2 regions of the Micromonospora sp. DT41 genome follow, and region 1 is predicted to be linked to the other one. Evidence: riboswitches for the same ligand, from Rfam matches in the RefSeq annotation. Region 1 holds a riboswitch; the other holds the start of a gene.
What was found. A riboswitch is a leader RNA that binds a small molecule or an ion and turns the genes downstream of it on or off. The one in region 1 is predicted to bind thiamine pyrophosphate.
Positions count from the first base shown of each region.

Region 2: another riboswitch for thiamine pyrophosphate. It lies ahead of thiE (thiamine phosphate synthase); the one in region 1 lies ahead of ACLQ23_RS27065 (ECF transporter S component).

Region 1 is NZ_JBNCKU010000019.1:22,610-37,290, reverse strand. It holds gene era (GTPase Era) at 1-228, shown strand, start outside; gene ACLQ23_RS27120 (acyltransferase family protein) at 414-1,583, shown strand; gene ACLQ23_RS27115 (DUF4097 family beta strand repeat-containing protein) at 1,570-2,376, opposite strand; gene recO (DNA repair protein RecO) at 2,479-3,357, shown strand; gene ACLQ23_RS27105 (isoprenyl transferase) at 3,354-4,166, shown strand; gene ACLQ23_RS27100 (hypothetical protein) at 4,232-4,417, shown strand; gene ACLQ23_RS27095 (thioredoxin reductase) at 4,731-4,958, shown strand; gene ACLQ23_RS27090 (pirin family protein) at 4,955-5,716, shown strand; gene gndA (NADP-dependent phosphogluconate dehydrogenase) at 5,819-7,261, opposite strand; gene ACLQ23_RS27080 (hypothetical protein) at 7,741-8,133, shown strand; gene ACLQ23_RS27075 (energy-coupling factor transporter transmembrane component T family protein) at 8,364-9,164, opposite strand; gene ACLQ23_RS27070 (ABC transporter ATP-binding protein) at 9,310-10,725, opposite strand; gene ACLQ23_RS27065 (ECF transporter S component) at 10,904-11,491, opposite strand; TPP riboswitch at 11,567-11,671, opposite strand; gene ACLQ23_RS27060 (alpha/beta fold hydrolase) at 11,769-12,599, shown strand; gene ACLQ23_RS27055 (aminoglycoside N(3)-acetyltransferase) at 12,625-13,431, shown strand; gene ACLQ23_RS27050 (sugar isomerase domain-containing protein) at 13,428-14,177, shown strand; gene ACLQ23_RS27045 (DUF6328 family protein) at 14,344-14,681, shown strand, end outside.
Region 2 is NZ_JBNCKU010000007.1:45,650-60,330, reverse strand. It holds gene ACLQ23_RS15240 (thiazole synthase) at 73-852, opposite strand; gene thiS (sulfur carrier protein ThiS) at 849-1,049, opposite strand; gene thiO (glycine oxidase ThiO) at 1,040-2,254, opposite strand; gene thiE (thiamine phosphate synthase) at 2,248-2,874, opposite strand; TPP riboswitch at 2,869-2,977, opposite strand; gene ACLQ23_RS15220 (ThuA domain-containing protein) at 3,271-9,114, shown strand; gene ACLQ23_RS15215 (hypothetical protein) at 9,184-9,729, shown strand; gene ACLQ23_RS15210 (aldo/keto reductase) at 9,813-10,775, opposite strand; gene ACLQ23_RS15205 (ABC-F family ATP-binding cassette domain-containing protein) at 10,843-12,522, opposite strand; gene ACLQ23_RS15200 (class I SAM-dependent methyltransferase) at 12,563-13,168, opposite strand; gene ACLQ23_RS15195 (hypothetical protein) at 13,270-14,328, shown strand; gene truA (tRNA pseudouridine(38-40) synthase TruA) at 14,344-14,681, opposite strand, start outside.

The DNA of each region.
Region 1 (14,681 bases):
ATCCCCGAGGGCCGGCTCACGAAGATCTACGCCGACCTGTATGTGGAGCGGCCCAGCCAGAAGGCGATCGTGCTCGGTCACAAGGCGAGCCGGCTCAAGGAGGTCGGCACCACCGCCCGCCGGCAGATCGAGGAGTTGCTGGGCACGCGCGTCTATCTGGACCTGCACGTCCGCGTTGCGAAGGACTGGCAGCGCGACCCGAAGCAGCTGCGCAAACTGGGGTTCTGACGACCGTTCGGTCAGCCCTGGCCGAGCCAGGGCTGACCGGGCGATGGGTGCGCCACCGGACAAAGTCGTTATCGGTCGGGCGTATGGGATGATTCACGTTTGGGCGGGGCCGGTACCGTTTGGCGGCGACACCGCGAAGGGTAGGGGAGTACAACCCCCCGCTTCCCCGACCCAGATGCAGGCTGATGCGCAACCGGTATCTCGATCTGCTCCGTTTCCTGGCCATCGTCCGTGTTGTCGTCTACCACGTCACCGGGTGGGCGTCCCTCACCCTCGTCTTCCCTGCCATGTCGGTGATGTTCGCGCTGGCAGGGTCGTTGATGGCGGCCTCGCTCGCCCGTTCCGGCCCGGCCGCGGTCGGTCGTCGGCTGCGCCGGCTGCTGCCGTCGCTGTGGGTCGTGGCGGTGGTCTTCGTCCCGGCCATGCTGTTCACCGGCCTGTCGCTGTCACCCCGGGTGCTGCTGTGGCTGTTCCCGATCGCGGACCCACCGGCAAACAACTGGGGTGCCCTCGCGCTCAGCGTCATCTGGTACCTGCGCGACTACCTGTGGTTCGTGTTCGCCTCGCCGATCGCGTTCTGGCTGTTCCGCAAGGCCCCGCTGCCCACACTGCTCGCCCCGTACCTGCTGCTGCTGGCGATCGAGGCCGGCATCTACCAGGCGCCCCCGCCGGTACTGCGCGAGTTCGGGTTGTACTTCGGCGCCTGGATGCTCGGTTTCGCCCACCAGGCCGGCATGCTGCGCCGGCTCGCCGGCCGCATCCTCTACCCGCTGGCGTCGGTTCTCGCGCTGGCCGGCGGGGCCTGGCTCGCCGCGCATCCAGGCCCCCGGGGGTACGACCTCAACGACAACCACCTCGGTAACGCCCTCTGGTCGGCGGCGTTCATCCTGATCGCCCTGGGTCGCGGGCCGGCGGGGATGGCCTGGTTGGAGCGCAGCCGCCTGGCCGACAGGGCGGTGACGGTGGTCAACCGGCGGGCGCTCACCATCTACCTCTGGCACATGCCGTTCGTGGTTGCCCTCACCCCGCTGGTCGACGTCGTCGGCTGGTCCCACCAGGACCCGTTGGGGCTCGCCATCCGGGTGTTGCTCGTCTTCGCGCTGGTCGGGCTCGTCACTCTGGCCGTCGGCTGGGTCGAGGACGTCGCCGCCCGTCGCCGCCCGGAGTTGATCCCCGCAGGCCCGTCGAGCCCGATCGAGCCGTCGAGTCGGCCCACCGCTGGCTCGACGAGCCCGCCGACTGCGGGTCCGTCGAGCCCGGCGCCCGCAGGCCCGTCGAGCCCGGCGACCGCCGAGCCGGAAGGTCGGTCGCCTGTCCCGCGACCACGCTCCGGCACCGAGATCAACGCTGGCTGATCGTGACGTTGCCGCTGCCGGTGGACCCGTCCAGCACCACAGGCGAGTTCGGGTCGTTGACGACGGTGACCTCCGACTCGCCGGAACCGGTGCTGGTGCGGACCCGGTAGCTGCCGGAGGGCACCAGCAGCGTGGCGTTTCCGCTGGAGGTGCGCACCCGGGCCGAGACCTGCGTCTCCAACTCGATGGTGACGTTGCCCGAGCCGGCCTCGGCGTCCGTGGCACCGCTGACCCGGCGGGCGTTGACGTTGCCGGACCCGGCACGCAGTCGTACCGACGTGCTGGCCTCGCTGAGCTCGATGTTGCCGGAGCCGGTCTCCACGTCGACCGCCCCGGAGGCCCCGGCCACCCGTATCTCACCTGAGCCCCACCGCAGCTTCACCGCCCCGACCTGGCTCAACTCGACGTTGCCGGAGCCTCCCTCACCCTCCACGATCACGCCCGGCGGAGCTGTCACCTCGTAGGAGACGCTGCACCGGTTGCCGCAGTCGCTGTCGAGGATCAGTTCGCTGTCCTTGATTTCGTACCGTGCCTTGGGCTCGCCGCCCTGGTACCGCACCACCCGCTTGATCCGTACCTCGGTGTCCGAGCCGGTGCCCCGGACCACCACGTCACCGGACCCACCTCGGACCTGGATGTTGGTGATCTTCGCGGCTTCGGTGTCGTCGAAGTCGAGCCGCCGGAAGGCCAGGTTGTCGCACCCGGCGAGCAGGATGAGGATGGTGGCCAACCCCAATGAGACGGCCGTGGTGGTGCGGTGGCGAGGGGCTGCGATGATCCGTTGCGGTGCCATGGCGAGGACGCTACGGCCGGTGACCCGCCCTCCGCATCGGGGTTCGTCCGCGCGTCCACCCCGAACCAACCCTGATTTCGCACCCCGAGGGAGAATGGCCCGATGGCCGGGTATCGCCGACAGCTCTACCGCGACGACGCGGTGGTGCTGCGTGTGCAGAAACTCGGCGAGTCCGACCGGATCATCACACTGCTCACCCGCAGGCACGGCAGGCTGCGCGCCGTGGCCCGGGGCGTCCGGCGTACCACAAGCAAGTTCGGCGCCCGGCTGGAGCCGTTCGGCCACGTCGACCTCCAACTCGCCGGTGACCCCAAGGGCAACCACGGCAGTTCGCTGCACACCGTCAGCCAGGTCGAGGGCATCGACCTGTACGGCAAGCGGTTCCTCGGCGACTATCCCCGCTACACGGCGGCAAGCGCGATCGCCGAGACCGCCGAGCGACTGACACCTGTCGAGCGGGAACCCTCGCTGCGCCTGTTCCAGCTCACAGTGGGCGCCCTGAAGGCGCTGTCCCGGGGCGAGCACGCCACCACCCTGGTGCTCGACGCGTACCTGCTGCGGGGTATGGCCCTTGCGGGCTGGGCGCCCGCGCTTGTCGCCTGCGCGGTCTGCGGCACCCCCGGGCGGCACCGCGCGTTCTCCGTGCCGGCCGGCGGCGCGGTCTGCCCGGACTGCCGGCCACCCGGCGCGGCCCACCCCGCGCCGGCCACCATCGACCTGATGTCCGCGTTGGCCACCGGCGACTGGGTGGTCGCCGACGCCACCGAGACCGGTGTACGCCGGGAGTGCAGCGGCCTTGTCGCAGCGCACCTGCAGTGGCACCTGGAACGCGCGCTACGCTCGCTGCCGCTGGTCGATCGGGGTCCCTCGGCGGCCGGCTCGGCCCCGCTGCCGGACGACGCGGCCGGGGCCGTGGCGCCTCGGCCACGCGGTGACGGTGCGGTCGGGGTGGACGGTGCGAACAGGGAGAGAGCCGAGTGATCCGATCGACGAGGGCCGGCCGGCGCGAGCCGACGCCACCGACACCGCACCCGTCGGGTGCCCGGCCACCGGCGCTGCCCACCGAGGCGGTGCCGAAGCACGTGGCAGTGGTGATGGACGGCAACGGCCGGTGGGCCAAGGAACGCGGGCTGCCTCGCACCAAGGGGCACGAGGCGGGGGAGCACAGCCTCTTCGACACCATCGAAGGCGCCATCGAGATGGGCATCCCCTACCTGTCGGCGTACGCGTTCTCCACCGAGAACTGGCGGCGCTCGCCGGACGAGGTCCGGTTCCTGATGGGGTTCAACCGGGACGTCATCCGCCGCCGCCGCGACCAGTTGGTCGACCTCGGCGTCCGGGTGGTCTGGTCGGGCCGGCCCGGCCGGTTGTGGAAGAGCGTCATCTCCGAGTTGCAGACCGCCGAGGAGATGTCCCGGGGCAACTCGACGCTGACCCTCCAGTTCTGCGTCAACTACGGCGGGCAGGCCGAGATCGGCGATGCCGTCGCCGCGATCGCCCGGGACGTGGCCGCCGGCCGGCTCGACCCGGCGAAGGTCACCGAGAAGACAGTGGCGAAATACCTGTACCACCCGGAGATCCCGGAGGTGGACCTGTTCCTGCGCCCCTCCGGGGAGGAACGGATCTCCAACTTCCTGCTCTGGCAGACCGCGTACGCCGAACTGGTCTTCCTGGACACGCTCTGGCCGGACTTCGACCGCCGACACCTCTGGTACGCGTGCGAGCTGTACGCCCAGCGGGACCGCCGCTTCGGCGGAGCGCTGCCCAACCCTGTCGCCCCGGTCGGCTGAGAGGCTTACCGGCACGTCACAGTGGGTACCAGGACGTCACGAGCCACTGACGGAGGTGAACCCACATGATCCAGAAGCGCATTGCACAGTGGGCGGTGATGGCGATCGCGGTGCCAGTGGCCGCGGCCGGTGCCCGCCGCCTCAGCCACACCTTGGAGGCCCGGCGCGGTTCCTCCGGCCTGACCCGGATGCTCACCAAGGGCGCCGACATGGTCCGCCCGCAGAAGGCGAAGCGCCGCCGCCTCTGGTGACCTGTTACCCCGGCGCCGCCCCCGCATCGCGGAGGCGGCGCCGCACCATATCCACCCACGCCGCGTGTCCGCTCGTCCGCCCTGCCCCACCACGCACGGTCGATCATGGAGTTGTGGTGCCTGATTCAAGGCTATAAAGGGCTTTTGTGAGGCACCACAACTCCATGATCGACGCCGTGCGGGCTTGGGGCGCGGGTCGGGGCGGGTTTGCTTTTGGCGTCAGGGTCAGGGGGGTCGGGTTGTTTTCGAGGTGGGGGGCGGTGGGGCGGGGGTAGGGTCGGGCGGAGACGTACGCCGTCGTGCGGGGGTGGAGATGCGGGATCTCCGGTACAAGATGATCATGGCGTTGAATGCTGCTGACCTGGGTGATCCGCTCTGCGAACAGGTGGCCGAGATCTGCGCCGAGATCGCCGAGCAGCACTGCGCGGAGTTCGGCCACACGCCACAGGTGCGTACCGGCGAGATCGCCGAGCTGGCCACCGGCGAGCCGGCGCTGACCTGGGCACCGTCGACCCCGGACGCCGGTCAGCGGGCCTGGTGACCGCGCCCGCACCTGCGGTCGACCTGCGCCGCGCCGAAGACCGCTTCGCCACCCGGATCTCCTGGCTGGATTCCAAGCATTCCTTCTCGTTCTCCCGGCACTACGACCCGGCCAACACCCACCACGGTCTGCTGCTTGTCAACAACGACGACGTGGTCCGCCCCGGCGCCGGCTTCGAGACGCACCCGCACCAGGACATGGAGATCGTCACCTGGGTGCTGCGCGGCTCCCTGGTGCACCAGGACTCCACAGGCCACTCGGGAGTGATCTATCCGGGGCTGGCGCAGCGCATGAGCGCCGGTACGGGCATCCTGCACTCGGAGAAGAACGACGCCTGGCGGCTCAACAACCAGGAGCCGCACAGCGACCCCGTGCACTTCGTGCAGATGTGGGTGCTCCCCGACGAGCAGGGCGTCGATCCCGGCTACGAGCAGCTGGAGATCGAGGACGAGTTGCTGCGGGGCGGCCTGGTGCCTGTCGCCTCCGGGATGGACCGCTACGACGGCGCGTCCGCCATCAGGATCCGCAACCGGTACGCCACCCTGCACGCCGCCCGGCTCACCCCCGGCGACGAGGTCACCCTCCCGGACGCGCCTTTCGTGCACCTGTACGTGCCCAACGGCACGGTGACCCTGGAGGGCAGTGGCCCGCTAGGCACCGGCGACGCGGCCCGACTAACCATGACCGGCGGCCGGCGGGTAACCGCCGACGAACCGGCCGAGATCCTGGTCTGGGAAATGCACGCAACCCTTGCCTGACCTCGCTTCCCGCGATCTTGCACTTTCTGCCCCGTCATAACGGTACGTAGACCGCATTCCGGGGTCCGAAAGTGCAAGATCGCGGGGAGAGGGCGGCGGGGGTTAGGCCGGGGACTCTGTGTGGTCGCCTGCCCAGAGGGTGTGGAACGAGCCTTCGCGGTCGACGCGCTGGTACGTGTGTGCCCCGAAGTTGTCCCGCAGGCCCTGGATCAGCGCGGCGGGCAGCCGCTCGGCGCGCAGCGCGTCGAAGTACGCAAGCGACGACGAGAACGCCGGCGTCGGCACCCCGGCCCGGGTCGCGTCGGCCACCACCCGCCGCCAGCTCGGCACGCCGGCACCGACCGCCTCGGCGAAGTACGGCGCCACAAGCAGCGTCGGCAGGTCAGGCTGCTCGTCGTACGCCTCACGGATCCGGTCGAGGAAACGGGCGCGGATGATGCAGCCGCCCCGCCAGATCGTCGCCGTGCCGCCGAGGTCGATGTTCCAGTCGTACTCCTGGCTGCCGGCGCGGATGTGGTCGAAGCCCTGCGCGTACGCAACGATCTTGGAAGCGAGCAGCGCCCGGCGGACGTCCTCGACGAACGCGTCCCGGTCGGTCACCTGCCACTGGTCACCGGTGTCCGGGAACGCCCGGCGTGCCGCCTCGCGCTGGTCGACGTGCCCGGACAGCGAGCGGGCGAACGTCGCCTCGGCGATCCCGGTGATCGGGATGCCCAGGTCCAGGGCGCTCTGGACGGTCCACCGCCCGGTGCCCTTCTGCTCCGCGCGGTCCTGCACGACGTCCACGAAGGGGCGGCCGGTGGCCGCGTCGGTGTGCGCGAGCACATCGGCGGTGATCTCGATGAGGAACGAGCCCAACTCGCCAGCGTTCCAGTCGCGGAAGATCTGCGCGATCTCCGCCGGCTTCGCGTCCAGACCGGCCCGGAGCAGGTCGTACGCCTCGGCGATGAGCTGCATGTCGGCGTACTCGATGCCGTTGTGCACCATCTTGACGAAGTGCCCGGCGCCGTCCGGCCCGACGTGCGCGCAGCACGGCACACCTTCCACCTGGGCGGCGATCTTTTCGAACATCGGCCCGAGCTTGGCGTACGACTCGTCGGAGCCGCCCGGCATGATGCTCGGCCCGAGCAGCGCGCCCTCCTCGCCGCCGGAAACACCGGTGCCGCTGAAGTGCAGCCCCTTCGCGCGCAGCGCCTCCTCGCGGCGGCGGGTGTCGGCGAAGTGGGCGTTGCCGCAGTCGACGATGATGTCGCCCTCGTCCAGCAGCGGTACCAACTCGTCGATCACCGCGTCGGTGGGCGCGCCCGCCTTGACCATCACGATCACCGCGCGGGGCCGTTCCAGCGACGCCACGAAGTCGGCCATCGACTCGCCGGGAACGAAGGTGCCCTCGTCACCGTGCTCGGCGACGAGGCTACGGGTGCGCTCGGGTGAACGGTTGTGCACCGCCACGGTGAAACCGTTGCGGGCCAGGTTGCGGGCCAGGTTGCGACCCATCACCGCCAACCCGGTCACGCCGATCTGCGCTGTCGCCTGCTGAGCCATCCGTGCTGCCACCTCTCGCCGTCGTGTGGTCCTGCTGCGACCGTATCGCGCTGCGCGCAGCGCGGGAACGCTGGTCGACAGGCGGTCACTGACTGGTACCGGTCAGCTCCCGCCGATGTCCAACCTGGCGCTCGACCGCGCGACACTCACTCCCCAGCGTCGCGGCCTCCCACCGATCGCGCCAGGAGCATCCGCCACGATCGCGCCAGGGAAAACCGGTCGTGCCGGAGTCCGGCACCGGATAGTGTGCGGTCATGCGCTACTGACGCCCAGTTTCCGAGCCGGCCCGCCGCCCCGCGCCGCGGTCCGTGCGCTCCCGGGCGTCCGCGTACTCGCCATCTGCATTCGGTGGTGCTTGGCGGTCCCGGTGAGCTGTCTCTTCCCTATCTCGACCGTCGAGCTGCGACGGTCACCAGCCGATCCGACCGACCGCCGGAGCGCGGGACCGGCCGTGACGGTCGGCACCGAAGGAGGCCCGGATGCCTGCCAGGCGCAACCCGAAGAAGTTCCGTACCCCCAGAGCAACGCCGCTCGGCGCCGACCCGGCGGCCAAGCACGGCCCGCTCCAGCCAACCCGCGCCGACCTCGGCCTCGCGGTCGAGCCGGCGCTTGTCGAGCCGGCAGCGCTGGTGGACCCGGCGGTGTCGATCGAACCGGCAGCGCTGGTCGAGCCGGCGGTGTCGCTGGGTGAGCTTGTGCCGCCGGTCGACGTGCCGGCCGCGGTCGACGCGCCGACGGTGGCCGACCTGCCGAAGGCGGCGTGGCGACCTGCGGCGCCGACGGCCGGACCGCCGCATGGCGGCGGAGGCCGCTCCGGCGGCAAGAGCCAGCAGGCCGGCCAGCCGCGCCGCTACGCCTTCCGCCGCAGCTGACCGATCCCGCCCCGCCGCGCGCTGTCCGGCGTGGGCCGCCCACTGCGTGCCGTGCGTCGCGTGCCGCGTGCCGGGGACGCCGCCCGCCGCGCGTCGCCCGCGGACGCGGACGCCGCCCGGCGGACGGTGACGACAACATCAGGGATGTAGTGGCCTCGTCTGGCAGCGAGGGCACTACATCCCTGATGTTGTGCGGATCTTGGAGCGCGGCGTAGCGGCGCGCGGCGCGCTCAGCCGATCAGCGGGCGGAAGGTGCCGAGCAGGATGCTGACGGTCAGGGCGCCGCCGGCCAGGACGACCGCCCCAGCGATGAGGAGTACGTCGGCGGGGCCGAAGCGCTGGCGGCGGGCGACGGTACGTGGTGTGTCGGCGTCGAACCCGCGCGCGTCCATCGCGACGGCCAGCCGGGTGCCCCGGCGGATCGCACCGACCAGCAGCGCGAACGCGGTGGAGGCGAACAGTCGCAGCTTCGCCACCGGGTTGCGCCCGGCATCCACGCCGCGTGCCCGCCGGGCCATGCTGATCATCTGCCACTCCTGGCCGAGCAGCGGCACCAGCCGGAACGCGGCCAGCGCCCCGATGGCGAACCGGGGCGGCGCCTTCGCGTTCTGGATCAACGAGTCGGCGAGGTCGGTGGGGTCGGTGGTGGCGAACACGATCACGCCGGGCAGGGCCACCGCGAACACCCGCAGGATGAGCCCGAGCGCGGTGAGCAGGACGCCGGTGGTCACCAGCACCGGCCCTACGTCCAGCAGGACCCGGCCGGATCTGTCGGCGGCGAACAGCACAAGGGTGACGAGGATGCCGACGGCGCTGAGCAGCAGAGGCAGGGCCCGCCGGGCAAGCACCCGGTAGCGGATGCCGAACAGCGGCAGCACGGCGAGTTCCACAGCGATGGCGATGGCCGGGGCCACCGGGTCCAGGGTGGCCAGCAGGGTGAACGAGAAGACCAGAGCGGCGGCGACCTTCGCCACCGGGTTGCGCCGGGCCAGCGGCGCGCCGGGTGCGGCGACCGGCTCGATGCTGATCATCGGATGTCACCCCGCTTGGTAGCTGTCGCTCCTGAGTCGCCCGGTCGGGCAGCGCCGCCGAGGTTGGTGCCCCACGTGGTCGCGGTCGCTCCTCGAGCGCGGTGCGGTCGGGCAGAGCCGCCGCCGAGGTTGGCGCCCCGGGTGGTCACTGTCGCTCCAGGGTGACGGTGCGGTCGGCGAGCGCGGCGACGAAGTCCGCGTCGTGGGTGACAGTGACGATGCCGTGCCCTGCGTCGCGCAGGTCGGCGAAGAGGTCGACAAGTTCCCGCCAGGTCCGCCGGTCCTGACCGAAGGTCGGCTCATCGCAGATCACCAGGCGTGGCGCGGTCGCCAGGGCCGTCGCGACGCTCAGCCGCCGCGCCTCCCCACCCGAGAGGGTGTACGGGTTGGCAGCGGCGAGCCGGGTCAGCCGCAGCCGTTCCAGCAGCTCTGTCACCGTCTCCTTGACGGCCGACTCCTGTTGACCGGTTCGGCGTGGACCCAGCGCCAGCTCGTCGAAGACGGTGCTCGTGACGAACTGGTGCTCCGGGTCCTGGAAGACCGACCCGATCCGCCGGGCCAGCGCGGGTGCCCGCCAGCGGTGCGGGGGAGTGCGGTGGTCCGGCCCGGCCAACTCGGCGGACGCGGTTACCCGGCCGGTGCCCGGCTTGAGTAGACCGCCGAGCAGCAGCGCCAGGGTCGACTTGCCGGCGCCGTTCGGTCCGCGTACGGCGAGTGCTTCGCCGGCGCGTACCCCAAGGGTGGTGGGGCCCAGCCGGGGAGGCAGGCCGAGCCGGTCGACGGTGAGCAACAGATCCCCCGGGCCGGCGGTGGCCGGCCGTGGCGCGATGGGGTGACCCGGCACCCAGACGCCTTCGGCGGCGAGGGCGGCGCCGTGCGCGGCGAAGACCTCCTCGGGTGGGCCGTCCGCGCGGACTCCGCCGCCGGGTTCCAGGACGACTACCCGGTCGACAAGTGGCAGCGCTTCGGCGACCCGGTGCTCGACCAGGATCAGCGTGGTGTCCGCGTCGAGGGCGCCGGCCACCGCCTGTCGGATCAGGTCGGCGCCGGCCGGGTCGAGGTTGGCGGTCGGTTCGTCGAGCAGCAGCAGGCCGGGGCGCAGGGCCAGGGCGCCGGCCAGGGCGAGGCGTTGCTGCTCGCCGCCGGAGAGTGCGGCGGTGTTGCGGTCCCGGGAGTACGGGAAGCCGACGCGACGCAGCGCCTCGTCGACCCGGGGCCAGATCTCGGCAGTCGGTACGCCCCGGTTCTCCAGGCCGAACGCGACGTCGTCGCCGCAGCGGGCCATGACCAACTGGGTCTGCGGGTCCTGGAAGACGATGCCGACGCGTTCCCGGCCCTTGCGTGGGTCGAGCCCGTCGATTTCGACGGTGCCCTCCTGCTCGCCGGAGTCCTCGGGCAGCAGCCCGGCCAGGGCGCTGAGCAGCGTGCTCTTGCCGGCCCCCGACGGCCCGAGGAGCAGCACCCGCTCCCCAGCCTCCACACGCAGGTCAACCCCGCGCACGGCCCAGGCGCGCCGCCCAGCATGCCGCCACCCGAACCCCCGCAACACAACCGCGCTCACCACCCACCCCCAACCAACCTGCCCGCACCGACCCGCCCAACCCTCCCCGCCGCCCTCCCGCCACCCCTTCCACCTGCCCGGTGATCATGAGGTTGACGGGGGCTTGGGAGATCCATCCGCCCGTCAACCTCATGATCAACGCGAGAAAGCGGGAGGGGGGCGGGTCAGGGCCGGAGGGCTAGACGAGGGCTCGGTTGCGGCCTGCTGGGAAGCGGTCCAGGACGCCGGTGTTGGCCAGGGCCCGGGTGAGCAGCCAGCCGCCGATGCCGGCGATCACCGTGGCGCTGACGATGGTGAGCAGCGCGTACGGGATGCGGTAGCTGACAAGTTCGGTCTCGACGTTCCAGACGAAGAAGTCGAACAGCGCGGCGCTGAAACCTGTCAACGCGCCGGCCAGCGCCGCCGTCGGCAGCCGGAACGACCGGTAGCGGAAGGCGGCGAAGGCCAACTCGGCGCCGATGCCCTGCACGATCCCCTGGGGGATCACAGTGCCGGCCCACTGGCTGCCCAGCAGCGCGGAGACGACAGCCGCCACCGTCTCGCAGTAGAGCGCCGCGCCGGGCTTGCGGATGACCAGGCCGCCGACGACGGCCGGCATCAGCCAGACGCCGTAGATCAGCGTCTGCGCCGGCGGGAAGAAGGCGAACGCGCCCTCGGTGGCACTCCAGACCAGGCCCCAGGCCCAGAAGATGACGCCGAAGGCGACAGCGATCACCGAGGCGACCACGATGTCGATGGTGCGCCAACGGTTTGTGGTGTTGTCCATGGTTGCTCCCAGTTCAGTGGTACGAACCAGGAGAAGACGCACGCCGCGCGTCCGGTGGCACCGGACGGCGGCGCGGCTGGAGGTCGACCGAACTCCCTGCGCTGGCATTACCCAGATCAGGTTCGAGGGTCTGCGGGCATGCCCGCACTCTCAGCGCTGTGCGCTCCCCTGTCGGATGTGAAGTTGTCTCGCTGACGCTAGCACCGACCAGGGGTTACGGCCCAGCAGGGAGTTCCGGCGCCGGCCGGCCCGCCGCCGGCTGGGTAGGCTCACGATCATGCAGGTCGACGCGCGAGGTCTCACTTTCGAGGTACGCACCGGTGGCCCACCGGACGGCGCGCCCGTCCTGCTGCTGCACGGCTTCCCGCAGCACAGCGGCGAGTGGGACGAGGTCGCCCCGGTGCTGCACACCGCCGGGCTGCGCACGTACGCGCTGGACCAGCGCGGCTACTCGCCTGGCGCGCGACCGGAGGCGGTGGCCGACTACCGGATCCCCGAACTGGTCGCCGACGCGGTGGCGGTGCTCGACGCGCTCGGGCTGGACGCCGTCCACCTGGTCGGGCACGACTGGGGCGCGGTCGTGGCCTGGGCGCTGGCGGCCGAGCACCCCGAGCGGGTCCGTACGCTCACCGCCGTGTCAGTGCCGCATCCGGCGGCCATGGCGCACGCCCTCGGCAACGACACCGAGCAGAAGGCCCGCTCGTCGTACATCGCGCTGTTCCGCCAGCCCGGCAAGGCCGAGAAGGTGCTGTTGGCGTTCAACGCGACGGCGCTGCGCAAGATGCTCGGCGGGGTCGGTGACGCGTCCCGGGTGGACCGCTACGCCGACCCGATGCGCGAGCCGGGTGCCCTGACCGCCGCGCTGAACTGGTACCGGGCCATGTCCCGGGCCGACCTGGCCGCCGTCGGCCCGGTCGCGGTGCCCACCACCTACGTGTGGAGTGACCGGGACATCGCCATCGGCCGGACCGCCGCCGAGGCGTGCGCCGCCAACGTCACGGGTGACTACCGCTTCGTACCGCTGCCCGGGGTGACCCACTGGATCCCGGACGCCGCACCCGGCCCTCTCGCCGAGGCGATCCTGGCCCGGGTCGCGGGGACGGCCTGAGCGCCGTGCCGATCGAGGGAACGCCGTGACGACGTACCCCGGCGGGCCGGGCACCCGCCGTTCGGTCGCCGCGCAGCTGCGCCTGCTGGGCGTACGTCCCGGCTCGACAGTGCTTGTGCACGCGGGCCTGCGCCCGTTGGGTTTCGTCTGTGGGGGACCGCACGCGGTGGTGCTCGCCCTGCGCGACGCGCTCGGCCCGGACGGCACGATGGTGGTGCCGACCCACACGCCCGACAACAGCGACCCCGCGCAGTGGCGCAACCCGCCGGTTCCGGTGGACTGGTGGCCGCTGATCCGGGCCGAGATGCCGGGGTTCGACCCGGCGGTCACCCCCAGCCGCTACATGGGCGTGTTCGCCGAGACGGTTCGCGGCTGGCCCGGCGCGTTGCGCAGCGCGCATCCCCAGGTGTCGTTCGCGGCGCTCGGCCCGGCCGCCGAGCAGGTCGTCGCCGGGCACGGCCTGGCCGACATGCTCGGCGCACAGTCTCCGCTGGCCCGGCTCTACGACCTGGACGCCGACGTGCTGCTGCTCGGGGTGGACCACAGCGTGAACACGTCGCTGCACCTTGCCGAGTACCGCCTTCCCGTGCCGGCCCGCGAGCGGCTGGGCGCGGCGGTGCGGATACCTGACGGTGGCCGCGAGTGGGTGTGGTGGCAGGACGTCAGGCTCGACGCGAGCGACTTCGGCACGCTGGGCCAGGCCCTGGAGGCCACCGGCGTGGCCCGCGTGGGCCCGGTGGGCGCCGGGACTGCGAAGTTGGTACGCCAGCGGGCGGCTGTCGACTTCGCGGTGCAGTGGATGGCCCGCAACCGGACGACGGAGGACACATGAGCGTGAGCGCCGACGACTTTCTGGCAGTGGTGACCGAGACGATCGGCCGGGTGGCCGCCAGCCAGCGGGAGGCGGTGGGGCGGGCCGCCGACCTGATCGCCGACGCCGTACGCGCCGACGGGGTGGTGCACGCCTTCGGAACGGGCCACTCGGAGGCCCTCGCCATGGAGATCGCCGGCCGGGCGGGTGGCCTGGTGCCGACCAACCGGATCGCGCTGCGCGACCTGGTGCTTATCGGTGGCGAGCCGGTCGAGCGGCTCGGCCCGCTGCTGGAACGCGACCCGGCGGTGGCGCACCGGCTCTACGAGCTGGCCCCGGTACGCCCCACCGACGTCTTCGTGCTCGCCTCGAACTCCGGGGTCAACGGCGCCATGGTCGAGTTCGCCACGCTCGTCAAGCAGCGGGGGCATGGGCTCGTGGCGATCACCTCCGTGCAGCACTCCGGCCGGATGACCTCCCGCCACCCGTCCGGTCGCAAGCTGGCCGACCTGGCCGACGTGGTGCTCGACAACGGCGCACCGTACGGCGATGCGACGCTGCCGCTGCCCGGCGGTGGCGCTGTCGGCGCGGTCTCCTCGATCACGGCGGCACTGCTGGCCCAACAGGTCACCGTGGAGGTGGTTGCTCGGTTGCTGGCGGCGGGGGAGCGGCCCCCGGTCTACCTGTCGGCGAACATCCCGGACGGCGACGCGCACAACACCGAGCTCGAAGCCCGCTACGCGGGCCGCATCCGCCGCGGCTCCTGAACGCCCGCGTGGGCGGCGCTCGGCGAGGGCGGTGGCGTGACCAGCGGAGTGTCCTGGCGGTGACCGGCAGATGTCGTGAACCTGTTTCGCGCTCAGTCGTGTGGGGCATTGGCGTTGCTGCCGGCGGACCGCTCCGTCGGCAGTAGCGTCTCACCGGAGGTAGCGCGTGTCGACGGAGACCGAGAAGCAGCGTTGGCAGCGCAACTTCGCCGATCTGCTACAGGAGCTGCGGGTCGCCCAGACGGGCGTGCAGATCCTGTTCGCCTTCCTGCTGACCCTGCCGTTCAGCAACGGATTCACCCGGACCAGCGAGTTCCAGCGGGATGTCTACATCGTCGCCCTGATCGCCGCGGCCGCCGCCACCGCGATGATCATTTCGCCGGTGGCGTTCCACAGGGCGCTGTTCCGGCAGGGGCGCAAGCCGGAGCTGGTCCGCTTCGCGCACCGGATGGCCAGCGGCGGGCTCGCCTTCATGCTGATCTCGATGGTCAGCGCGGTTCTGCT
Region 2 (14,681 bases), on a different contig from region 1:
GATTCGGCCCCGTGCGGGGCAGTTCGCTTCCAAGATCTGCACGTGGGTGATCAGCGGCGAGCGGGTGGGGGGTCACAGGTCGGGTCTTCCCTCGTCCGGGGTGGATCCGAGGGCGTGGAAGCGCCGCTCGATCCGGCCCGCGCGAGCGGCCAGGCGGCCCGCCTCGACCGCGTACCGCATCGCCGTCGCCATCCCCACCGGGTCGGCGGCCCGGGTGACAGCGCTGGCAAGCAGGACGGCGTCGCAGCCCAACTCCATGGCCAGGGCCGCGTCGGACGCGGTGCCGATGCCGGCGTCGAGGATGACGGGCACGTCAACGCTCTGCCGGATCAGCCGGATGTGGTGCGGGTTGCCGATGCCGAGCCCGGAGCCGATCGGCGAGCCGGCCGGCATCACTGCGGCGCAGCCCACGTCGGCGAGTCGACGGGCGAGCACCGGGTCGTCGCTCGTGTACGGCAGCACTGTGAAGCCGTCGGCGACGAGTTCCTCGGCGGCGCGGAGCAACTCCACGCCGTCGGGCAACAGGGTCCGCTCGTCGCCGATCACCTCAAGCTTGATCCAGTCGGTGTCGAACGCCTCCCGGGCCAGCCGGGCCACCTTCACCGCCTCGGTAGCCGTGTAGCAGCCAGCGGTGTTCGGCAGCAGGCGTACGTCGCACCGCTCCAGCAGGTCCAGCAGCCCACCGGCGGTTCCCGGTGCGGTGTCCACGCGGCGCAGCGCCACTGTGACCAGCTCGGTGCCGGAGGCACGGATCGCCTGCTCCAGCACATGCAGGTTCGCGGCCCCGCCGGTACCGAGGATCAACCGCGAGGTGAACGTGACCCCGCCCAGTTCGAACGGCACGCAGCTCACCCACCCTGCGCGGCGGTGAGCACCTCGACGCGGTCGCCGTCGCGCAGCACGGTCGCCGGCCAGCCGGCCCGGGGCACCACCTCGCCGTTCACCGCCACCGCCACCCCGCGGTGCTGCCCGGCGATGTCGCCGACGAGGTCGGCCACCGACGTCCCACCGGCCACGCTGCGGCCGGTCCCGTTCACCGTCAACTCCACCGGTTCTCCTCCATCGTCCGTTCAGGTCCGCCCACACCGACCGCTCCGGCGGGAACGTGCACCCCGCCGGCAACGCGTCCCTCGCGATCCGAGGTGCCGAACCGGTCCGCCCCGAAGGGCGCGAGCAGCGGGTCGGCCACACCGGTGACCACCAGGTCGGCGATCAGGTCTGCGGTGATCGGGGTGAGCACGATGCCGTGCCGGTGGTGGCCGGTGGCGGCGAGCACGTCGGGCCGTCCGGGCAGCGGCCCGAGGATCGGCGCGTTGTCAGGGGTGCCGGGGCGCAGGCCCGCGACGGCCTCGACGATGTCGTACTCGGCCAGCTCGGGCAGCAGGTCGACACCGGCGCGCAGCAGCCGCTGCACGGCACCGGCGGTGACGCCTGTGTCGGAGCGCTCCTCGACTGTCGCGCCGAGCACCACCTCACCGTCCGCGCGGGGCACCAGGTAGACGGGCTCCCCGTCGGCGTACCCCCGGATCACGTGCCGGAAGCCCGGCGCGACGCCGCCGGGCGCGCGTAGCCGGAGGATCTGGCCCTTCACCGGCCGCACGGGCAGACCGGTGAGTGCCGCGGCGCCGCAGCCGGCGGCGACCACGATGAGGTCGGCGTCCACATCGGACAGACGGTCGACGGCGCTCGGCACGAAGACCACGCCGGCCCGCTGCGCGGCAGTGCGCAGCGCCGGCACCAGCAGCCGTGGGTCGACCTGGTGGTCGGTGGGTGCGAGCGCGCCACCGCGCACCCGTGGCGCGAGCGCCGGCTCGTGGTGGCGCAGCTCGCTGGGACGCAGCGGGGTCACCGGCAATCCCAGACCCTGTTGGTACGCCCACAGCCGGCGCGCCTCGGCCAGGTCGTCGCCGGTCAACCCGACGAGCAGTGTGCCGTCGGTCCGATAGCCGAGGTCGGCGCCTGTCGTCTCGGTCAGCTCTGCGGCGAACGCGGGCCAGCGGGCGGCGGAGGCCACCAGCAGGTCGGTGAGCTGCCGCTCGCCGAAGTACGCCTCGGAGACCGGGGCGAGCATCCCGGCGGCCACTGCGGATGCGCCCGACCCGGGTGCCGCGTCGTGCAGCGCCACCCGCAGGCCGCGTACGGCGCACCGCCAGGCGATCGCCAACCCGATCGGCCCCGCCCCCACCACCGCCACGTCCGCAAGGAAGGGCCCCTTGTTAACGGCTGCTGTAGAGGAAGGGCCCCCTCTTAACACGTCAGCGCCTGCAGCAGCTCGGCAGTGGCCTGAGCGGGGTCGGCGGCTGCGGAGACCGCGCCGACGACAGCCACCCCGTACGCCCCGGCGTCGCGCAGTGCCGGCACCCGGGCGGCGGTCACCCCGCCGATCGCGATGACGGGTACGTCGACGGCGTCGACGACGGCGCGTACCCCTGAGGGGCCGATCGGGTCCGGCAGCCCGGTCTTGGTGGTGGTGGCGTGGCACGGGCCGACGCCCAGGTAGTCGGCGCCCGCCGCGATGGCAGCGATCGCTGTTTCCGGCGCCCGGGCGGTGGCGCCCAGCACGCCTGTGGGGCCGAGCACCCGGCGTCCGGCGGCGACCGGCAGGTCGTCGGCGCCGACGTGGCCACCGGCGGCTCCCACCGCGAGCGCCACGTGCAGGCGGTCGTTGACCAGGCACGTCGCCCCGTACGGCGTGCAGAGCGCGAGGACCCGGCGGGCCAGGTCGTACGCCTCACGGTCGGTGGCGGAGTCCTCGACCCGCACCTGGACGACCAGGTCGGCGCGGGCCGCGGTGAGGGCGGCCCGGACGACTGTTAGGGGGTCCTGCCCGGGGCGGGTGTCGGTGATCAGATGCAGTCGACCGAGGGACGGCACGGCAACTCTCCTCCCTGCGCCGGCATTACCCGGATCAGGTTCGACGGTCGGGGGCTTCAGCCCCCCTCTCAGCCCGGCACACCGGGCTCCCGTGGGTTACTTGCACATCACCGTACGACAGTTCTGTTGACGTGCCAAGGGCGGGATGCCCCGGCTCAGATGGCGGGATCCGTCGGGCACTTCATCCCGGTCCTGCCAGGAATGTCGCCCACCGTTGCAGAACCGTTACCCGCCGGCATCTTGCCCGACATAGATCCAACGGAATTAATTTGTTCAGCGATTCGACAAAAATGCCGGCGCGGGCACCCTGGCACGGTGCCTCACCCGGCTCCATCTGGGACGGTCTTCGGCGAGCCGCCCCCCGCATTTCCTGTCCACCGCGACATAGGAGGCGGCGTGTCACGATCTCGTCGTGCCCGCGTACCACTAACCGCTACCCTGCTCTCCCTGGCCCTCGTCTCGACCACCCTGTTCGGCCTGCCCGCACAGGCAGCCCCGGCCCCCGCCCAGGTCCCCCCGCGGGACGCGCAGGCCGTCACCCCCGTCAGTCAGGTGGTGCCGAAGGCACCGAAGGCCGCCGCCGCTGATCCCTTCTCGGTCCTGGTCTTCTCCAAGACCGCCGGATTCCGGCACGACTCCATCCCCACCGGCGTCGCCGCCATCCAGCAGCTCGGGGCGACGAACGGGTTCACAGTGGACGCCACTGAGGACGGCGCGGCGTTCAACGACGCCAACCTCGCCAAGTACAAGGCGGTGATCTGGCTCTCCACCACCGGCGACGTCCTCAACGCCGAACAGCAGGCGGCGTTCGAGCGGTACGTGCAGGCCGGCGGCGGTTACGTCGGCATCCACGCCGCCTCGGACACCGAGTACAGCTGGGCCTGGTACGGCGATCTGGTCGGCGCGTACTTCGCCAACCACCCGGCCAACCAGCAGGCCACCGTCAAGGTGGAGGACCACGCCCACCCGTCCACTGCGGAGCTGCCCGACCGCTGGTCCCGCTTCGACGAGTGGTACAACTTCCAGACCAACCCGCGGCCGGACGTGCACGTGCTGGCCAGCCTGGACGAGAAGAGCTACAGCCCGGGCGCCGGCGCGATGGGCGCCGATCACCCGACGGCCTGGTGTCAGGACTTCGACGGCGGCCGTTCCTGGTACACCGGGGGCGGGCACACGCGTGAGTCGTTCGCCGAGCCGGAGTTCCTCAGCCATCTGCTCGGTGGCATCCAGACGGCTGCCGGCGTTGTCGACGCCGACTGCGGCGCCTCGAAGACCTCAAACTTCGAGAAGGTCACCCTCGACAGCAACACCAGCAACCCGATGGAGCTGGACATCGCCCCGGACGGGCGGGTCTTCTACATCGAGCGCGACGGTCGGGTCCAGATCATCAAGCCGGACACCGGCAACACCGTCACCGCCATCGACCTGGACGTCTTCACCGGCAACGAGGACGGCCTGATCGGCATCCGGCTCGACCCGGACTTCGCCACGAACAAGTGGGTGTATCTCTACTACGCCCCGAACGACAACGTCGCCCGCAACCTGCTGTCCCGGTTCACGGTGACTGGCGACACCATCGACGCGGCAAGCGAGAAGCAGGTGCTGCGGGTCGACACCCAGCGCAACACCTGCTGCCACGCGGGCGGCAGCATGACCTTCGACAGCGACGGCAACCTGTACCTGGCCACCGGTGACAACACCAACCCGTTCGAGTCGAGCGCGTACACGCCTATCGACGAGCGGCCGGGCCGCCAGGACTACGACGCGCAGCGCACCTCTGGCAACACCAACGACCTGCGCGGCAAGGTGATCCGGATCCACCCGGAGGACGACGGGACGTACACCGTCCCGGCGGGCAACCTCTTCGCACCGGGCACCGAGAAGACCCGTCCGGAGATCTACGCGATGGGCTTCCGCAACCCGTTCCGGATCGGCACCGACCCCAAGACCAACACGCTGTACGTGGCGGACTACGGGCCGGACGCCAACTCGGACAACCCGAACCGTGGCCCCCGGGGTCTGGTCGAGTGGAACGTCGTCACCCCCGGCAACTACGGCTGGCCGTACTGCACGGGCACGAACGAGGCGTACAACGACTACACGTTCCCGTCCGGCCCGAGCGGCGCGAAGTTCGACTGCGCGGCGCCGGTTAACGACTCGCCTAACAACACCGGCCTGACCAACCTCCCGCCTGTCGTTCCGGCCACCGTCGACTACGGCTACGCCGGTGACGCGCGGTACCCGGAGATCGGCGGCGGCGGCGCCCCGATGGGCGGCCCGGTCTACCGGTACGACGCGGACCTCAACTCGACGCGGAAGTGGCCGGCGTACTACGACGGCAAGGCGCTGCTCGGCGAGTGGAACCAGTCGAAGATGTACACGATGCAGATGAGCGCCGACGGCAAGTCGTTGGTGGACATCAACCAGTTGCTCACCGGCATGAGCATGATCCGGCCGATGGACTTCGAGTTCGGCCCGGACGGCGCGCTGTACCTGATCGAGTGGGGCAGCGGCTTCGGTGGCAACAACGACAACTCCGGCGTCTACCGGATCGACTACACCGCCGGGGACCGCGCGCCCATCGCGGCGGCGTCGGCCACCCCGACCTCGGGTCCGGCACCGCTGACTGTCACGTTCTCCAGCGCCGGTTCCCGCGACCCGGACGGCGGCACGCTCACCTACGCCTGGGCCTTCGGCGACGGGCAGACCTCCACCGAGGCGAACCCGACGCACACGTACGCCTCAGCGGGCAACTACACCGCCCAGCTCACGGTGACCAACCCGAAGGGCCGTACCGCGGTGGCCAACGTGCCGGTCACAGTGGGCAACACCGCGCCGACGGTGACCATCGAGTTCCCACCGGACGGCGGCTTCTTCAACTGGGGTGACCAGGTCCGCTACACGATCAAGGTGACGGACCCGGAGGACGGCCAGATCGACTGCGACGAGGTGCAGTTGCAGGTGCTGCTCGGTCACGACGAGCACGCCCACCCGTTGGAGCAGCACACCGGCTGCACCGGCACCGTCCAGACGTCGCTCGCCTCCGGGCACGGCGCCGAGGCGAACGTGTTCGCGGTCTTCGAGGCCACCTACACCGACAAGGGCGGCAACGGCGGCTCCGGCGCGCTCACCGGCCGGGCGATCGAGATCCTCCAGCCGAAGCAGAAGCAGGCCGAGTACTTCACCGCCACCGGCCGTGCGCCGGTGAGCACCGGCGGTGGAGACCCCGGCGTGCAGCGGGAGACCGGCGCCGACAGCGCGGGCGGCGGCCAGAACATCGGGTTCATCGAGGACGGCGACTGGTGGTCGGTGGCCCCGGCGGATCTGCTCAACATCTCCGAGATCCGGTTCCGGGCCGCCTCGGCCGCCGCCGGCGGTCGGATCGAGGTCCGTGCGGGTGCTGTCGACGGACCGGTGGTCGCCACTGCCACAGTGCCGGCGACCGGGGCGTGGCAGACGTACACGGACGTGAGCGCGCCGGTCACCGGTGCCGCGAGCGGCTCGCTGTACTTCGTTGCCCGCGACCCGAACGGCGGGACGGGCTCGCTGTTCAACGTCAACTGGATGGACTTCGTCGGGCGCGGCGTCACCGAGAACGCGCCGCCGGTGGTCACCGCCACCGCCACCCCGACGACGGGCACCGCGCCGGTCACCGTGGCCTTCGACGGCACGGCCACCGACGCCGAGGGCGACACTCCGCTGACGTACGCCTGGGACTTCGGTGACGGCGGTTCGGCGTCCACTCTGGACGCCAGCCACACCTACACCAGCCCTGGCACGTTCACGGCCACCCTCACGGTGACCGACAGCAAGGGCGCCAAGTCCTACGCCACGGTGCCGGTGCGGGTGAACGCTCCGGACACGTCCTGCTTCGGGGCGCGTTCGGACGACTTCAACGGCACCAGCCTCGACAAGGACCGTTGGACAGTGGTCCGGGAGAACCAGCTCTACTCGGTCAGCGGCGGCTCGCTGCGGCTGCCGACCGGTGTTGGTGACCTCTACGGCGCTCGCAACGACGCCACCAACCTGGTGCTCCAGCCGGCCCCGACCGGCGCCTGGGAGATCACCACCAAGGTCACCCTGCCGGTCACTGCCAACTACCAGCAGGCTGGCCTGCTGGTCTACGGCGACGACGACAACTACGCCAAGGTGGACCTGCTGTACAACGGCAGCCGACGGGTGGAGTTCATCCGGGAGACGGCTGGCACGCCTCGCAACGAGTCCGCCGACAGCGTCGCCGCACCGGCGGGTGACACCGTGTACCTGCGGATCACCAGCGACGGGACGAACCTGACCGCCGCCGTTTCGGGCGACGGGCAGACGTTCAGCACTGTCGGCCGGTCGGCCGATCTCGCCGGCATCACCAACCCGCGGATCGGGGTCTTCGCGCTCAACGGTGGCACCGAGGCACCGGTGGTCGACGCGGCCTTCGATTCGTTCCAGGTCACGCCGGATGCTCCGGCCGGGCCGGTCGACCCGTCGGACGAGTTCACCGGCAGCACGCTTGACAAGTGCCGCTGGGACGCGATCCTGCGGGAGGACCCGGCGGGTTACCGGGTGACCGGTGGCGCGCTGCGGATCGACGTGCCCAACGGTGACATCTACGGCGCCGACAACACCGGGCCGAAGAACTTCATCCTCCAGACCGCGCCCTCGGGCGACTGGACCCTGGAGACGAAGGTCGACGGCAGCCTGTTGAACGAGCAGTACCAGCAGGCCGGACTGATCGTGCTGGCGGACGACGACAACTACCTGAAGTTCGACTTCGTCGCGGACAACCAGCCTGGCCAGGCGGTGTCGTGGCGGATCGAGTTCCGCAACGAGATCGGCGGGACGGTCCAGGACCCGCAGCCGGGGGCGACGGGCCTGACCTCGGCGGTGTGGCACCTGCGGCTGGCGCGCAGCGGCGACACGTTCACCGCGTCGTACTCGGCCGACGGGACGACCTGGACCGCGTTGGAGTCGTTGACCAACAGCGCGGTCGGGGCCACCCCGAAGGTCGGTCTGTTCACCCTCGGCGGCAACCAGACGGCGTCGAAGACAGCCTCGTTCGACTACTTCCGGCTCAGCACCGAGTCGGCCGACGAGACCGCGCCGGTGACGACGGCGGCGGTGTCCGGTACCCCGACCGAGGGGTGGTACACCGGGCCGGTGACGGTCACGCTTACCGCCGCCGACGAGGCCGGTGGTAGCGGCCTGGCCGGTACGTCGTACCAGCTGGACGGTGCCACCGCGTGGACGCCCTACACCGAGCCGGTGACGGTAAGCGGTGACGGCGAGCACGAGCTGCGGTTCCGCTCGACGGACCAGGCGGGCAACGTGGAGTCGACGAAGACCGTTTCGGTCAAGATCGACACCACGGCGCCGGTGACCTCGGCGACGTTCGCTCCGGCGAACGACGAGGGCTGGCACAACGGGGCCATCCCGGTGGTGCTGGCCACTACCGACGCCGGTTCCGGTGTGAAGTCGGTGGAGTGGTCGCTCGACGGCGGCGCGTGGACGCCGTACTCGGAGCCGGTCGAGGTGACCGGTGACGGGCAGCACGAGCTGCTGTTCCGCTCGACCGACAAGGCGGGCAACGCCGAGACGCTGAAGTCGGCGGTGCTGCGCATCGACGGCACCAAGCCGACGCTGCTGGTGTCCGGCATCGCCGACGGCCAGCTCTACGGCGACAGCCAGGACGTACGGGTGTCCTGGCAGGCCGTCGACCCGACCTCGGGCATCGCGTCCGTGGTCGGCACGCTGGACGGCAAGGCGTACGCCAGCGGCACCTTGCAGGCCATGTACGAGCTGCCGCTCGGCCTGCACGAGCTGACCGTCACCGCTACCGACAAGGCGGGCAACAAGACCACCTCGGCGGTCCGGTTCTTCGTCACCACCTCGTTCCGGGACATGCAGAACCTGCTGGACCGGTTCAAGGCGACGGGGCGGCTCTCGGCCAAGGCCCACAAGGATCTGACGAAGAAGCTCGACGCCGTCCGCAAGGCTGAGGCGGCCGGCAACGACAACAAGGCGCTCAAGGAGCTTGACGCCTTCCGGAAGCTCGCCGCGGACACCAAGTTGGTGACCGAGGCGGAGATCCGGGACGTGCTGGTCCGCGACGCCGATGCCATGACGGTGCGGCTGGGCGGAACGCCGGCCAGCAACGCCGGGGTCAAGGCGAACAAGGGCAAGCCCGTAAAGGGTGCCGGGCGACTGGGTGACGACGTCACGCGGCTCGCTCCGGGTCGCCAGCTCTGATCCATCCGGGGCCCCTTCCCGACACCTCGGTGTCGGGAAGGGGCCTCCTCAGCTCAGTGAGGAGACATCGTGACTCGTATCCGCGCGGTGTTCACCGCCGTGGTCGTCGGGTTGGTCCTGGCGCTGCTCTCCGCCGCCCCTGCGGCGGCGCACACCGGCAAGCTGAAGCTCGAGGTCGCCGGTGACGGTGCCGAAGGGGTGACCATCCAGGCCACCTACAGCGACGGGCACCGGCTGGACAAGCCGGTGCGGTTGGTCCTCACCGGCACTGGTCCGGACGGGCAGCGGATCGGCCCGGTGCAACTGGAGCCGGCACCCGAGGGGCAGGGCTTCTACAGCAGCGGCCCTCTGCTCTCCCCGGGTAAGTGGCGGGTGACAGTGACCGCTCCGGCCCCGAATCCCGGTAAGGCGACCGCCGACATCCAGGCGAAGGTCGCACAGACCGCGCCGGCTCCCGCGCCGGTGGCCGTGACGGCGGACACGAACCGTGCCGCCGGCAGTGGCGCGGGCGGCGGTTGGTGGCCGATCGCGGCTGCCGGCCTGGTGCTCACCGCCGCCGCGATGGGGGTGGCGATGCTGTTCGGTCGCCGCCGCACCGGCACGCAGAACGACTGATCGGCCCCTGAAGTCGGGGTGTTCCGGGCCCGGGTCACCCCGACTTCAGGGAACGCGGGCCTGTCGCGTTCGAACGTCCGAGATCAGCCGATGGCGCGCAGCGCCGCCAGGTCCTCGTCGCTGGGCTCCCAGGTGCCGGCCGCGGCGTTGGCGTGCACCTGCTCGGGCGTGGTGGCACCGGCGATCACCGAGGTCACCGCCGGCTGGGCGGCCAGCCCGCCGATCGCCACCTGGAGCATTGTCAGACCCCGCTCGGCGGCGTACGCCTCGAGCGCCTCGATGGTGTCCCAGTTGGCCGCGGCGAGGCGCTCGGCGTACCGGCCGCCGCCGGCGAGCCGACTGCCCGCCGGTGGCTTCTCACTGCGCTTGTACTTACCGGTGAGCAGGCCGTTGGCGAGCGGGAAGAACGGCAGCATGCCGAGGCCGAACCGCTCGCAGGCGGGGATCACCTCGGCCTCGACGGAGCGCTCCAGCAGGTTGTAGTGGTTCTGCGCGCTGATGAAGCGGGACCGACCGTTGGAGGAAGCCACCCAGTCGGCGTCGGCGATCTGCCACCCGGAGAAGTTGGAGTTGCCCAGGTAGCGCACCTTGCCGTCGCGGACCAGGTCGTCGAGGGCCGCGAGGGTCTCGTCGATCGGGGTGCCCGGGTCGGGCTCGTGCATCTGGTACAGGTCGATGTGGTCGGTGCCGAGTCGGCGCAGCGACGCCTCCACCGCGCGGGCGATGTAGCGCCGCGCGCCCCGGGCGCCGAAGTCCGGCCCGTTGAGACCGTGCATGTCCATCCCGAACTTGGTGGCCACCACCACGTCGTCGCGGCGGCCCTTGAGCGCCTGCCCGAGCAGTTCCTCGGACCCTCCCTGCGGCTCGCCGTAGATGTCGGCGGTGTCGAAGAGGGTGATCCCGGCGTCCAGGGCCGCGTCCACCACCGCGCGGGTGCCGTCGAGGTCGAGCTTGCGGCCGAAGTTGTTGCAGCCGATGCCGACGACGGACACCACGAGCCCGGAGTCACCCAGCCGGCGATAGGTCATCTCAGTCACGAGATCCACCCTATGCCCAGCGAAGGAAGGGCCCCTTACTAACGCCAGGCGTTAGTAAGGGGCCCCTCCTTCGCTCTCAGCCGACGTCCCACACCGGCTCGGGGGTCTCCACCACCTCGCTGTCGCCCCGGAACAGCACGAACCTGTCGAAGGAGCGGGTGAACCAGCGGTCGTGGGTGACAGCCACCACTGTCCCCTCGAACGCGTTCAGGCCCGCCTCAAGGGCCTCCGCGCTGGCCAGGTCGAGGTTGTCGGTGGGCTCGTCGAGCAACAGCAGGGTCGCGCCGGACAGCTCCAGCAGCAGCACCAGGAAGCGGGCCTGCTGCCCGCCGGAGAGGGTCCCGAACCGCTGGTCGCCCTGCGCTGCCAGCTCGTAGCGGCTGAGCACACCCATCGCCGCGTGCCGGTCCATCCCGGTACGGTGCTCGTCGCCCCGCCACAGGATCTCGACGAGCGTCCTGTCCATCAGCTCCGGCCGGTCGTGGGTCTGGGAGAAGTGCCCCGGGCGGACCCGGGCACCCAGCCGGGCAGTGCCCTCGTGCGCCACCGGTGCGAGCGCGCCCGCACCGTCGACCGGCCCGTTCGCCGGGTCGGGGTCGGTGCCGCCCCGGGCCAGCAGCCGCAGGAAGTGCGACTTGCCGGTGCCGTTGGCACCGAGCACCGCCACCCGGTCGCCGTACCAGATCTCCAGGTCGAAGGGGAATGTCAGGCCGTCGAGCTCCAGCTGGTCGCAGATGACCGCGCGCTTGCCGGTCCGCCCGCCGGTCAGCCGCATCCGGATGTCCTGGTCCTTCGGGGGTACGGGCGGCGGCCCGGCCTCCTCGAACTTGCGCAACCTGGTCTGCGCGGCCTGGTAGCGCGAGGCCAACCCGTCGTTGTACGCCGCCTTCTGCTTGTACATCAGCATCAGCTCGCGCAGCTTCTGGTGCTCCTCGTCCCAGCGTCGGCGCAGCTCGTCGAGGCGTGCGTGCCGAGCGACCCGCGCCTCGTGCCAGCTGGTGAAGCCGCCCGGGTGCACCCAGGCGCTGCCACCCTCCACGGCGACCACCCGGTCGGCGGTCTGTGCCAGCAGCTCCCGGTCGTGCGAGACGTAGAGCACCGACTTGGTGGACTCGCGCAGCCGCGCCTCCAGCCAGCGTTTGCCCGGTACGTCGAGGAAGTTGTCCGGCTCGTCGAGCAGCAACACCTCGTCCGGGCCGCGCAGCAGCAACTCCAACGCGAAGCGCTTCTGCTGCCCGCCGGAGAGGGTGCGCACCGGCCGGTCCCGGACGGCGTCCCAGGGCTTGTCGAGCACGATTGTGGCGACGGTGTCGAAGAGCACCTCGGCGTCGTACCCGCCGGTCTCGCCCCAGGCGCCCAGCGCGTCGGCGTACGCCAACTGTGCCTTGCCTGCGGCGCTGCTGAACTTGCCGCGGACCTCGGCCGCCCGCATTGCCGCCTCGGTGTCGGCGAGCCGGCGGCCGGCGTCGCGCAGCGGTGGCGGGGCGAGCGACAGGGCCAGGTCGGCGAGTGTCGTCTCGTCGCCGATCATGCCGATGAACTGGCGCATCACGCCCAGTCCGCCGGCCCGCGCGACGGTGCCGGTACGCACCGGCAGATCACCGGCGACCATCCTCAGCAGCGTCGTCTTTCCCGCGCCGTTCGGCCCGACAAGGGCGACCTTGCTGCCCTCGCCGACCCGGAACGACACGTCGGCGAAGAGTTCCCGACCGTCGGGCAGGATGTGCCCGACCGCTGCCACGTCCACGTATCCCACGCCGGGATCCTGCCCCAGCGCGGGCCGCTGGGACATCCAATTACCGGGTGACCCGCAGCACCCGGAAACCCTTCTGGCTGGCGTGCCGCTCGACCTGCCAGCCTTCGTCGGTGAGCCAGCGGTGCAGCGAATCGCCGCCGAGGTGGCGGGCGACGACAAGCCAGCCGACGCCGTCCGGGGCGAGCCGGGGAAGCCAGCGCCGCAACAACTCGTGCAGGTCGTCCTTGCCGATCCTGATGGGTGGGTTGGACCAGAGCTGGGCGAATCGAACCTCTGCCGGCACGTCGTCCGGCGCGCGGACCAGGACCCGGTCGGCGGCGTTCACCCGGGCCGCGTTGGCTTCGGTGAGTTCGCGGGCACGGGCGTTGACGTCGACCGCCCAGACGGTGCTGGCCGGTGCCAGGTCGGCAAGCACGCAGGCGATCGGGCCGAACCCGCAGCCGAGGTCGAGCAGGTCACCTGTGGTGTCGGCGGTGGGAAGCTCGGCCTTGCGCAGGAGCACGGCGGTGCCGGGGTCGAGGCGGCTGGCGGAGAAGACCCCGCCGGCCGAGCCGAGCCGGTAGTCGCGGTCGGCGACGGTGAACTCGACCTCGCGCGCCGGGGCTTCGCTTGCGGGTTGAGCGCTGAAGTAGTGGTCGCCGGTCACGTCGGCAATTCTCGCACCGGCTCGGCATGCTCACGACACGGCCCGCACGCACATTTCCCATTATTGCCCCTAAAGGGACAATGGCTCCTACTCTGGGCAACATGGTGTATCGGTACGAGTCCGATGAGGACGCATTCGAGGAGTACCCGGAGCCCGGGTCCGACCTGCCCGCGCTCGGCGCCGGGCCGCCTCCGGCGGCCGGGCCTTCCCCGTCGCGCTTTCCGGCCCCGTCGCTGCCCCGGCCGAACCAGTTGATGCTGCCCTCGACGCAACCACCACCGGCCACCCGTGCCGCCACTGGGACCAGCACCCCTCTCGGTCAGGTCTACACCTCCGCCCAGCCGGTGGATCCGTCCACCCGGCGCAGTGGCGGGCGACTCTGGCAGGCGGTCGTCGGCGGTGCCGCCGTCCTGGTCCTGCTCGCCCTCTGCGGCCTGGGCGCCGCCGCACTGCTGGCGGACCGCAACCAGGAGCCGCAGACCACCCCGACGCTCCAGCCGAACGCCGCCGCGCCCACCCCCGCCCAGCGACAGGACCTCGACTCCCGGGACACCGACCAGGCCCCGCTCACCGCCAAGGAACTCTTCCCCGGCAAGGAGCTGAAGCTCGCCGACGGCCAGCCCGCCTACAAGGTGCTCAAGACGCAGTCCAGCGGCAGTTGCGCCGTCGCCGCCACCGGGGAGGTGGCCGACCTGCTGGTCCGCCTCGGCTGCAACCAGGTCGTACGGGCCACCCTGCGGTCACCGAGCGGCGACCACCTGGTCACCACCGGCCTGTTCAACCTCACCGACAAGGTCAGCGCGGAACGGACCCGCGACCGGCTCCGGCAACTGCTCGACGAACGGCAGGGCCGCTTCCGGGGTCTGACCACCGGCGACGACGACGGCACCGACGCGCTGACAAGCGCACCGGCGCGGGTCGGCTGGCAGGTCCGCGGGCACTACCTGGCGTACGCCCTGGTGGTCCGCGCCGACGGGGCCGCCGTCAAGTCCGGCGACGCCAAGATCCGGGAGGTGCTGTTCGACATGATCGAGGTGCACCTCAGCCGAGGCGTCCTGCAACGCCGGGCCGACACCGCGATGGCCGTACAGCCCACGCCGGCGGCCACAGAGGGCAGCGGCAGCCAGAGCGGCAGTGAGGACGAGCTGCCGGGCGACTGACAGGCTGCCGGACCGTCAGCCCTCGACAGGTGCCGCGTCCCCCACCGGGACGCGTAGGCGGCGGGTGAGGTCGGCGCGGCGCGCGTACTCGGTCGGGTCGGCCGGGTAACCGACCACCACAAGTGTCAACCCGTGCGCGGGCGCCACTGTCACCTCGCTGGAGCGTTCCTGACGGGTCAGCAGGCTGCCCGGCCACTCGACCGGGCGGCGACCGTCGCCGGCCACCAGCATCGCCCCCACCAGGCTGCGCACCATCGCCTGGCAGAACGCGTCCGCCTGCACGGTGGCGACCAGGATGCCGTCCGGCTCCCGACGCCAGTCCAGCCGGGTCACCTCGCGCAGCGTCGTCGCGT